Regions from separate parts of the Propionispora vibrioides genome, predicted to be linked through region 1. Evidence: riboswitches for the same ligand, from Rfam matches in the RefSeq annotation. Region 1 holds a riboswitch; the other holds the start of a gene.
What was found. A riboswitch is a leader RNA that binds a small molecule or an ion and turns the genes downstream of it on or off. The one in region 1 is predicted to bind S-adenosylmethionine.
Positions count from the first base shown of each region.

Region 2: linked by a shared signal. The riboswitch ahead of BMW43_RS12945 (YezD family protein) and the one ahead of BMW43_RS07050 (methionine ABC transporter ATP-binding protein) in region 1 are both predicted to bind S-adenosylmethionine.

Region 1 covers NZ_FODY01000006.1:83,732-88,216, reverse strand. Annotated here, with positions in the region: gene BMW43_RS07060 (MetQ/NlpA family ABC transporter substrate-binding protein) at 1-524, opposite strand, end outside; gene BMW43_RS07055 (methionine ABC transporter permease) at 582-1,235, opposite strand; gene BMW43_RS07050 (methionine ABC transporter ATP-binding protein) at 1,204-2,262, opposite strand; SAM riboswitch class I at 2,335-2,437, opposite strand; gene BMW43_RS07045 (YerC/YecD family TrpR-related protein) at 2,642-2,947, shown strand; gene hisZ (ATP phosphoribosyltransferase regulatory subunit) at 2,989-4,170, shown strand; gene BMW43_RS07035 (HDIG domain-containing metalloprotein) at 4,190-4,485, shown strand, end outside.
Region 2 covers NZ_FODY01000016.1:17,134-21,618, forward strand. Annotated here, with positions in the region: gene BMW43_RS12935 (homocysteine synthase) at 116-1,402, opposite strand; gene BMW43_RS12940 (YezD family protein) at 1,624-1,830, opposite strand; gene BMW43_RS12945 (YezD family protein) at 1,888-2,061, opposite strand; SAM riboswitch class I at 2,147-2,249, opposite strand; gene cysK (cysteine synthase A) at 2,538-3,470, opposite strand; gene BMW43_RS12955 (trans-sulfuration enzyme family protein) at 3,942-4,485, opposite strand, start outside.

The DNA of each region.
Region 1 (4,485 bases):
ACAATATCGCCTACAGTTGCGTTAATGCCGACTCCCTGTTTCAGTTTCAGCAGACCGGCTTTTTCCAATAAAACCAGTGCCCGGCCACCATTGGTGGGGTCGTTGGGAATCGCTACCTGCGAGCCAGCGGCAACTTCGGTCAGCGCTTTTACTTTTTTGGAGTAGATGCCCATCGGTTCAATATGTACGCCGGCAATATTGCTTAATTGCAAATTATGCTCTGCGGCAAATTTGTTCAGATAAGGCGTATGTTGAAAGAAATTGGCGTCCAGTTCTTTCTCGGCAACGGCAATGTTCGGACGGACATAGTCGTTCATTTCCACAATTTGAAGGTCGATGCCTTCTTTTGCCAGTATGGGTTTAACCACCTGCAGAATTTCAGCATGCGGTACGGGGGTAGCTGCTACCTTTAACACCGTTTTGGCAGCAGTGGCATTGGGTTCTTTTTTATCATTACTGCCGCAGCCAGCGAAAAGAACCGTCAATGCTAATAGGGAAACCATGAGTAAAACCAGTTTTTTCATAATGAATCCTCCTAAAAAATAATAGATATATGGTCTTGCTTGGAAAACGAATAGCACTTACCTTTTGTTTACTCTGCGGGCCAGATAGTCACCGCAGGATTGAACGATTTGGACCTGAGCAATTAGAATGGCTACCGTGGCCAGCATAATATCGGCGCGGAACCGCTGATAACCATAGCGGATTGCCAAATCGCCCAGACCGCCGCCGCCGATCGCACCGGCCATGGCCGAGTAACCGATCAAGTTGATGATGGTTAAGGTGATCCCTAATATAATAGAAGGAAGCGATTCCGGTATCAATACTTTGCGGATGATTTCAAATGGAGAGGCTCCCATGGCCTGCGCGGCTTCAACCACCCCGTAATCAACCTCTTTCAGAGCCGACTCCACAACCCGGCCGACAAAGGGAATGGCCGCCAGACTTAATGGAACGATAGCTGCATTGGTGCCGATAGAGGTGCCTGTTAATAAGCGGGTTAAGGGAATGATGGCCACCATTAAAATGATAAAGGGAGTAGAACGGGCTGCGTTTACAATACTGCCTAAAACACGGTTGATGTACAGACTTTCCAGGATGCCTCGCTTATCGGTAACAACCAGGATAACACCAAGCGGTATACCGAGCAGGGTGGAAATCAATGTGGAAACAGCAACCATATAGGTTGTGTCAAGCAGGGCTTCAAACAGCAGCATAAGCATGTCTTGGGACATAGCCGATCACCTCGCTTCCCACTTCGTGTGCCTTGGTATATTCAAGCGCCCTATGGATAGCATCCTGGTTGCCTGATAATTCAACAATTAATGTACCGAAGGAGACATTTCTGATATGATCCATATTTCCGTAAAGAATGCTTACATCGATATCAAAGCGCCGGATCATCCCGGCAATGATTGGCTCGCCGGCAGCATCGCCAATAAACGAAAGACGCAGCAACAGTTTACTGTCGGGAAGCGGTGTCCGCGAAAGGGGCATATCTTTAAAATGATCCGGCAAATCGTGATTCATGATGGTGCCGATAAATTCCTGGGTAATGGCTGCCTGGGGCTGGGTAAAGATATCCAAAATAGGTCCTTGCTCGATAATCAAACCATTTTCCATAACTGCCACCTGGTCGCAGATTTCTTTGATAACATGCATTTCGTGGGTTATGAGGACGATGGTTAATTTAAGCTCCCGGTTAATGTCCTTTAATAATTCCAAAATGGACTTGGTAGTTTGCGGGTCAAGGGCCGAAGTGGCCTCGTCGCAAAGTAATACCTTGGGGCGGTTGGCCAAAGCCCGGGCGATACCTACCCGTTGTTTTTGACCGCCGCTTAACTGTGAAGGGTATTGATCGCGTTTGTCCGATAACCCGACCAATTTTAAGAGACGGACTACCGTATCCTCAATATCCTGTTTGGCGTAGCCGGCCAATTCAAGGGGGAAAGCGATGTTGTCAAAAACCGTGCGGGAGGAGAGTAAATTAAAATGCTGAAAAATCATGCCGATTTTTTTTCGTGATTCCCTGAGTTCGTTTTCCGTTAGCTTTGTGATGTCCTGACCGTCGACGATCACTGTTCCGGCCGTAGGCTGCTCTAGACGGTTGATGCAGCGGATCAGCGTACTTTTGCCGGCGCCGCTTTTACCGATTACTCCGAAAATTTCACCAGCCTTGACTTCCAGGTTAATGCCTCGTAAAGCATGAATTTGGCCGGACTGACTGTGGTATACTTTTTCAATCCCGTTTAAACTAATCAATGGGGCTCCTTCCTTTCGCGCAAATAAAAAGATCTCTTCGCAGCGAAGAGACCAGCACATACTCTTGGGCTTCTCTCATCTGCCAGGATAAAATCCTGTAGGAATTGGCACCGTTCCTTCCGGATGGTTGCCGCGGCTTCATTGGGCCAGTCCCTCAGCCAACTCTAGATGATAAATAATATCATTCATTTTTTAAATCCTATCATGGTTTTTTGTATGTGTCAAGAAGATTGTTTGGATAATATCTTTCTTAAACGGACATTTTAATAAAGTTTTCACAGAGTAAAGAAAAAAAGGAATAAAGAAGGAAATCTATTTAGCTGCACGAATATATAATATATTGATATACAGTATGGAAAAATAAGGAGTGACACTAGCCATGCCGGTGAATCCTAAACTAAAGGATCCGTTGATTGATCAACTGTTTCAGGCTATTTTACTGTTGCAGGATGAAGAGGAGTGTTATCAGTTTTTTGAAGATGTTTCCACCATTGGGGAACTTAAGTCTCTAGCGCAGCGCTTGGAGGTTGCCCGGATGTTGCAGTTGGGGTCGACCTATGATGATATTGTGGCAAGAACAGGCGCCAGTACGGCAACCATCAGCCGCGTGAAACGCTGCCTGAATTACGGCGCCGACGGATATGGCATTGTTCTTTCGCGGCTTGACGAAAAGGGAAAAGAGTAAGTTTTTATTGAATTTATGTTGAAACGGAGTGTAACCATTTAATGAAGACAAATGAATTTGTACCGCAAATTCCTTACGGCACCAGAGATTTTTTGCCGCGGGAAGCAAAATATAAACGGATTGTGGAAGGTTCGCTGGCCGGATTATTTGCCAAGTGGGGCTATGATGAGGTGGTCACACCCACTTTTGAATATCTGGAAACTTTGTCTGCCGGCAGTGACGAGCAGATGACGCAGAATATGTTCAAGTTTTTTGATAAAAAGAATCACATTCTGGCGCTACGCCCGGATATGACTACTCCCATTGCCAGGGTGGCATCTACCCGGCTTAAAGAAAACAGTTTGCCGCTCCGCTTATTCTATTTAACCAATGTATTTCGCTATGAGCAGGCGCAGGCCGGACGGCAATGTGAATTCTATCAGGCCGGAGTAGAACTGCTGGGCGTTCCGGGACCGGCGGCCGACGCAGAAATTATTGCTTTGGCTGTACAGGCAATGAAGGATCCCGGTTTGCAAACCTTTCAGGTTAATATTGGCCAGGTGGAATTTATCAACGGAATCATGGAAGAAAGCCGCCTGACCGCCGAACAGCGCCAAAAGGTCAAGCAATGTATGGTAAATCGTAATGTGGTCGGCCTGGGAGAAATTCTGACGGCCAGCGGACTAAGCTCTGACGTTCAGGCTTTGCTGCGGCAGATTCCGCTGTTGTACGGCAAAGAAGAATTGCTGGACCAAGCCTACGCGATGGTTAAGAATCCGGTCAGCCGGGCCGCTCTAGACAACCTGTCCGATATTTACTGCCTGCTGAAAGGGTACGGTGTGGAGCAGTATGTCAATTTTGATTTAGGGATCATCCGGGATTTTGAATACTATACCGGCATGGTATTTGAAGGCTATACGCCCGGACTGGGATTTCCGCTATGCGGTGGCGGACGCTACGATAATATGGTGTCTTCCTTCGGTGTTGACTGCCCATCCACCGGCTTTGCCTTAGGAATAGAGCGGGTATTGCTGGCATTGGAACGGCAGGGTATTTCACTGGACGCTGATTTTCGTGAGTGGTATGTGGGCTGGGAAACCGGCAAACTGACGGAGGCTATTCAAAAGGCTTCTGAATTAAGAATGCAGGGGCAGTCCGTCGAACTGGCCCTATTCCCGCAGTCACGTCAGGAAGCTGCTGCCAGCCAAAAAGCTAAAAGCTGTAAAGAACTTATCTATATTTAGCCTAAGGGAGCAGACTGTCATGTTTTCACGGGTGAAACAAGTGATTTCGGCTCTTACCGCCAGCATAAACAGACATGAGGAAGAATTTGCAAACCGTTATTTGCGACCCGGTGAGCAGGAATTATTTTGGGGCATGAGCATGGCCGAACAGCGGCATGCACTGAATGTAACCTATACGGCGCTTAGTTTTTCCGGCCGGCTGGCGATTGACATACACCGGTTGATTCGCTGCGCTTTGCTGCACGATGTGGGGAAGCGGCGTGGTGATATCAATACAGCCGGTAAAATTATGGCGGTGCTGGCTCATGCCTGTGC
Region 2 (4,485 bases), on a different contig from region 1:
CCTCAAAAAAATAGAGCCACTTCTCCCCTTAGAGAAATGGCTCCTTTGCCAAAATTTATATTCTAAATTCTAGCGAAATGTTCTCTTTTTGTCAATGAAAAACCAAGAAACAATGCTATTTAGCTGCTTGCAGGGCCTGTTCCAGATCGGCAATAATATCCGCTGCATCTTCAATACCGACCGAGAGACGTATCATGTCGTCCGGTGCGCCGGCCGCTGCCCGCTGTTCCGAAGTCAACTGCGAATGGGTAGTGCTGGCCGGGTGGATAACCAGCGACTTGGCATCGCCCACATTGGCCAGAATAGAGAAAAGCTTGAGCGAGTCAATGAACTTCTTACCCGCTTCCAGGCCGCCCTTAATGCCAAAGGTTAAGATAGCACCGGCCCCTTTCGCCAGGTACTCCTTAGCCAGTTCATGATCCGGATGACTGGCAAGGCCCGGATAGCTTACCCACGATACCTGCTCATGGCTTTCCAGGAATTCAGCTACTGCCAAGGCATTCTGGCTATGCCGTTCCATTCTGAGATGCAGCGTTTCCAGGCCCTGCAAAAACAGGAAGCTGTTGAACGGGCTTAGGGCAGCGCCTAAATCGCGCAACACCTGGATGCGCAGGCGGGTAATGAATGCCGCTTCGCCTAACGCTTCGGTATAGCTCAGGCCGTGATAGCTGGGATCGGCATCGCTAAGCAGCGGGAACTTGCCGTTGTCCCAGTTGAACTTACCGCCGTCAATCACGATACCGCCCATCGAACTGCCATGACCGCCAATAAACTTGGTAGCCGAGTGAATAACAATATCGGCGCCGAATTCAATCGGCCGTGACAGGTAAGGCGTGGCAAAGGTACTGTCAATAATCAAGGGAATACCATTTTCATGGGCAATAGCCGCTACGGCTTTAAAATTAAACACGTCAATTTTAGGGTTGCCGATGGTTTCACCATAAATAGCCTTGGTTTTCGGCGTTATGGCCTTACGGAAGTTTTCCGGATCGCTGGGATCGACTAAGATTACCTTAATACCCAAACGAGGCAGGGTGTAGGTAAACATATTGTAGGTACCGCCGTACAGCGTTGACGAGCTGATAATTTCATCACCGGCCTGGGCAATGTTGAAAATAGCCGCGCTGATAGCAGCATGACCGGAAGCAAAGGCCAGGGCGCCAACGCCGCCTTCCAAGGCCGCTACCCGTTTTTCAAATACGTCAGTGGTAGGATTCATGATACGGGTATAAATATTGCCCGCTTCCTTTAGACCGAATAGATTGGCGCCATGTTCGCTGTCGCGAAAATTATAGGATGTGGTTTGATAAATCGGAACTGCTCGGGAACCTGTGGTTGGGTCGGGTTCTTGTCCGCCGTGGACAGCCACTGAGTCAAATTTCAAGTTTTCCGGTAATGCCATAATATGTACCCCTCTCTATTCGCTATATTGTTGTGATAATAAAAAAGCCAAGGAAAGCACTCGAGGTGTTTCCTTAGCCTTCAGTCTTTCTGATCAGCTTATTCACTATCTTCTTTTGTTATAAAATACCATGAAGCCCTCAGCAAGTCAAGCCTTTTTTTACCAGTCTTTGCCCGGTCTCGGCCAGTCCCCGCCGCCTGTAATATTTTATCGGTTTATCGTTATATTCCGTCACCATAAATCCCTTCAACACCGGTAAACCGCTGTTTTTCGGTCCGGTCAAGCTGGGTGACCTTGCCGTCCTTGATCACAATGACCACCTGGCCAAATTTCAGTCCGTCCACAGCCTCTGCGATCCGTTTGCGCAAAGCCTGCGATTTAGCCTGATTGGCCGCCTCCTGTGAAACTGCTTCCTTTTTTGCAGGCATAAATCCTCGCCGCCTCCCCCCGCTGCTAACTATATCTTTTCCATTGCCTTTATCGTATCAGCATAATCTAATTTTCTCGACCCGCTCAATCTGGATAATACGGGAGTCCTGGACGATTAAGGTAACTGAACCGTGCAATGTGCTATTAATAACCTTTTCAATTTGGTCCATAACCGCCTGGGGCACAACTTCCTGCTGCACCGCACTTACGTTCTTTTTTGTATTTGCCATGCTCACACCTCTATAAGCAGTTTGTATCGGCCGGGTTGAAACTAAGAAAACCCTTTCCAAGGAAAGGGTTTGGGGTCATACTTTCCTCTCATCGCCAGGATTAATTATCCTGCTGGAATTAGCACCACTGCATTGCTGCCGGTTGCCGGGTTTCTTCGGGCCAGTCCCTCGACCTCTCTGGATAAGAGCTACTTTATCAACTTATATGAAATAGTATCATAGGGTAATAACAGTGTCAATAACTATTTACCGCCAAGCAAGCAGACCAGTTTTCTGTCTCAGCGCACGCTGAGCTGCTTACAGGTAGTATATGTCCGGTAAGTTTGGATCATGCCATTCCCGGTAGCCGTTCTTAAATAAAGGGAAAAACAGAACCCTCTGCGAGAGCCGGCCACCGGTATAGAAATAAGGCTGGAGTTTGCGCCATCGCAGTGCAAACTCCAGCCTTCGTCATGTCCGATCAGCCGAGCCTACTATTATTCTTCAAATAAACTTGTCGACAGATACCGTTCACCGGTATCCGGCAAGAGCACTACAATGGTCTTTCCTTTATTCTCCGGACGCAAGGCCAGTTGGGTTGCTGCATAGGCTGCCGCACCGCTGGAAATACCGACAAGCAGGCCTTCGGTTCTGGCCAGTTCCCGGCCGGTGGCGAAAGCATCCTCATTGCTTACCGGAATAATTTCATCAATGACGTCTTTATTGAACACGTCCGGCACGAACCCGGCGCCGATACCCTGGATTTTATGGGGACCCGGTTTGCCGCCCGACAAAACAGGCGAATCCTTCGGTTCAACCGCTACAATTTTAATGTTAGGATTTTTTTGTTTCAAAACTTCGCCAACACCGGTAATGGTACCGCCCGTGCCTACGCCGCCGACAAAAATATCAACCTTGCCGTCGGTATCGCGCCAAATTTCTTCAGCCGTAGTCTTGCGGTGAATAGCCGGATTGGCCGGATTTTTAAACTGCTGGGGAATAAAGGCCTTCGGGTTTTCCGCCACAATTTCTTCGGCCTTTTTAATAGCCCCTTTCATGCCTTCCGCACCCGGCGTCAAAACAAGTTCGGCTCCCAACGCCTTAAGTAATTTTCTTCTTTCAATACTCATGGTTTCCGGCATGGTCAGCACCAATTTATAGCCCTTGGCTGCTGCGACAAAAGCCAGCCCTACACCGGTATTGCCGCTGGTGGGCTCAACAATCAAAGTATCTTTGTCAAGCAGGCCTTTTTCTTCCGCATCGGCGATCATGGCATAGCCGATCCGGTCTTTAACGCTGCCTAAAGGATTAAAATATTCCAATTTAGCAATAACAGCTGCCTCATACCCTTTGTTCTTACGATAGTTGCCAAATTCCAGTAGAGGAGTGTTACCTATTAATTCGGTCAAATTCTTAACAATACGTGACATAGTAAATACCCCCGTTTATATTTTAAATTTACATGATAATGTATCAAGCCCAGGTTATAGTTATGCACGAACAAATACGACCTATACCAAATTTTCAGTTTGATCCGGCGTATAAACTGCTGTTGGTATGGTCAGGAAACGCCACATAAACAAAAAAGGCCAAAGAAGCTGCAGCAAGCATCTCCTTTGGCCTTCAGTTTTTCTGATCAGCCTACCATCCAAACCAACTTGTTACTTACATGATAGTACCAATGACAGGCAATGTCAAGATTTTTTTGCCATTAGGTAACCACTGATTAATTCACCCTGCGCGTCCTGACGGATCTTTTTCCGCCTGGCTGCGGCAGCAAAACCTTGCAATAGGGGCCGCTATTCCTGCGGTTTTACTTCCTTGCCAGTCGAAAAAATCTCTCGCCAGCCCGACAGGTTCATTTAATCAGCGGTTACCTAGTGCTCCATTTCTTCCGGCCATTATCCTTCATTATGCAACGCCTGCTGCAAATCCTCAATTAGATCTTCCACGTCCTCAATCCCTACGGAAAACCGCAAAAGACAATCGGAAACCCCCAGCCGGTCCCGAACCTCGGGCGGCACATCGGCGTGTGTCTGAACAGCCGGGAAGGTAATCAAAGATTCCACGCCGCCCAGACTTTCGGCGAACTGAATCAGCCGGACCCGGGACAGCACCTGTGGAACCAGCGAAGGACAGGCCACATCAAAAGAAAGCATGCCACCATAGCCAGAAGCCTGGGCATCCTGAATGGCTTTGCCCGGATGGTCTTCCAGGCCAGGATAATAGACTTGTTTGACCTGTGGCTGGGTTTGCAGCCATTTAGCAATGGTAAGCGCATTGGCACTGTGTTTTTCCATACGCAAAGCCAGCGTTTTAATGCCCCGCAGCAGCAGCCAGCTATCCTGCGGTCCCAGAATGCTGCCGGTCGAGTTCTGGATGAACCGTATCCGTTCCCCCAGCTCCGCAGTGCGGGCAACGACGGCACCACAAACGGTATCATTG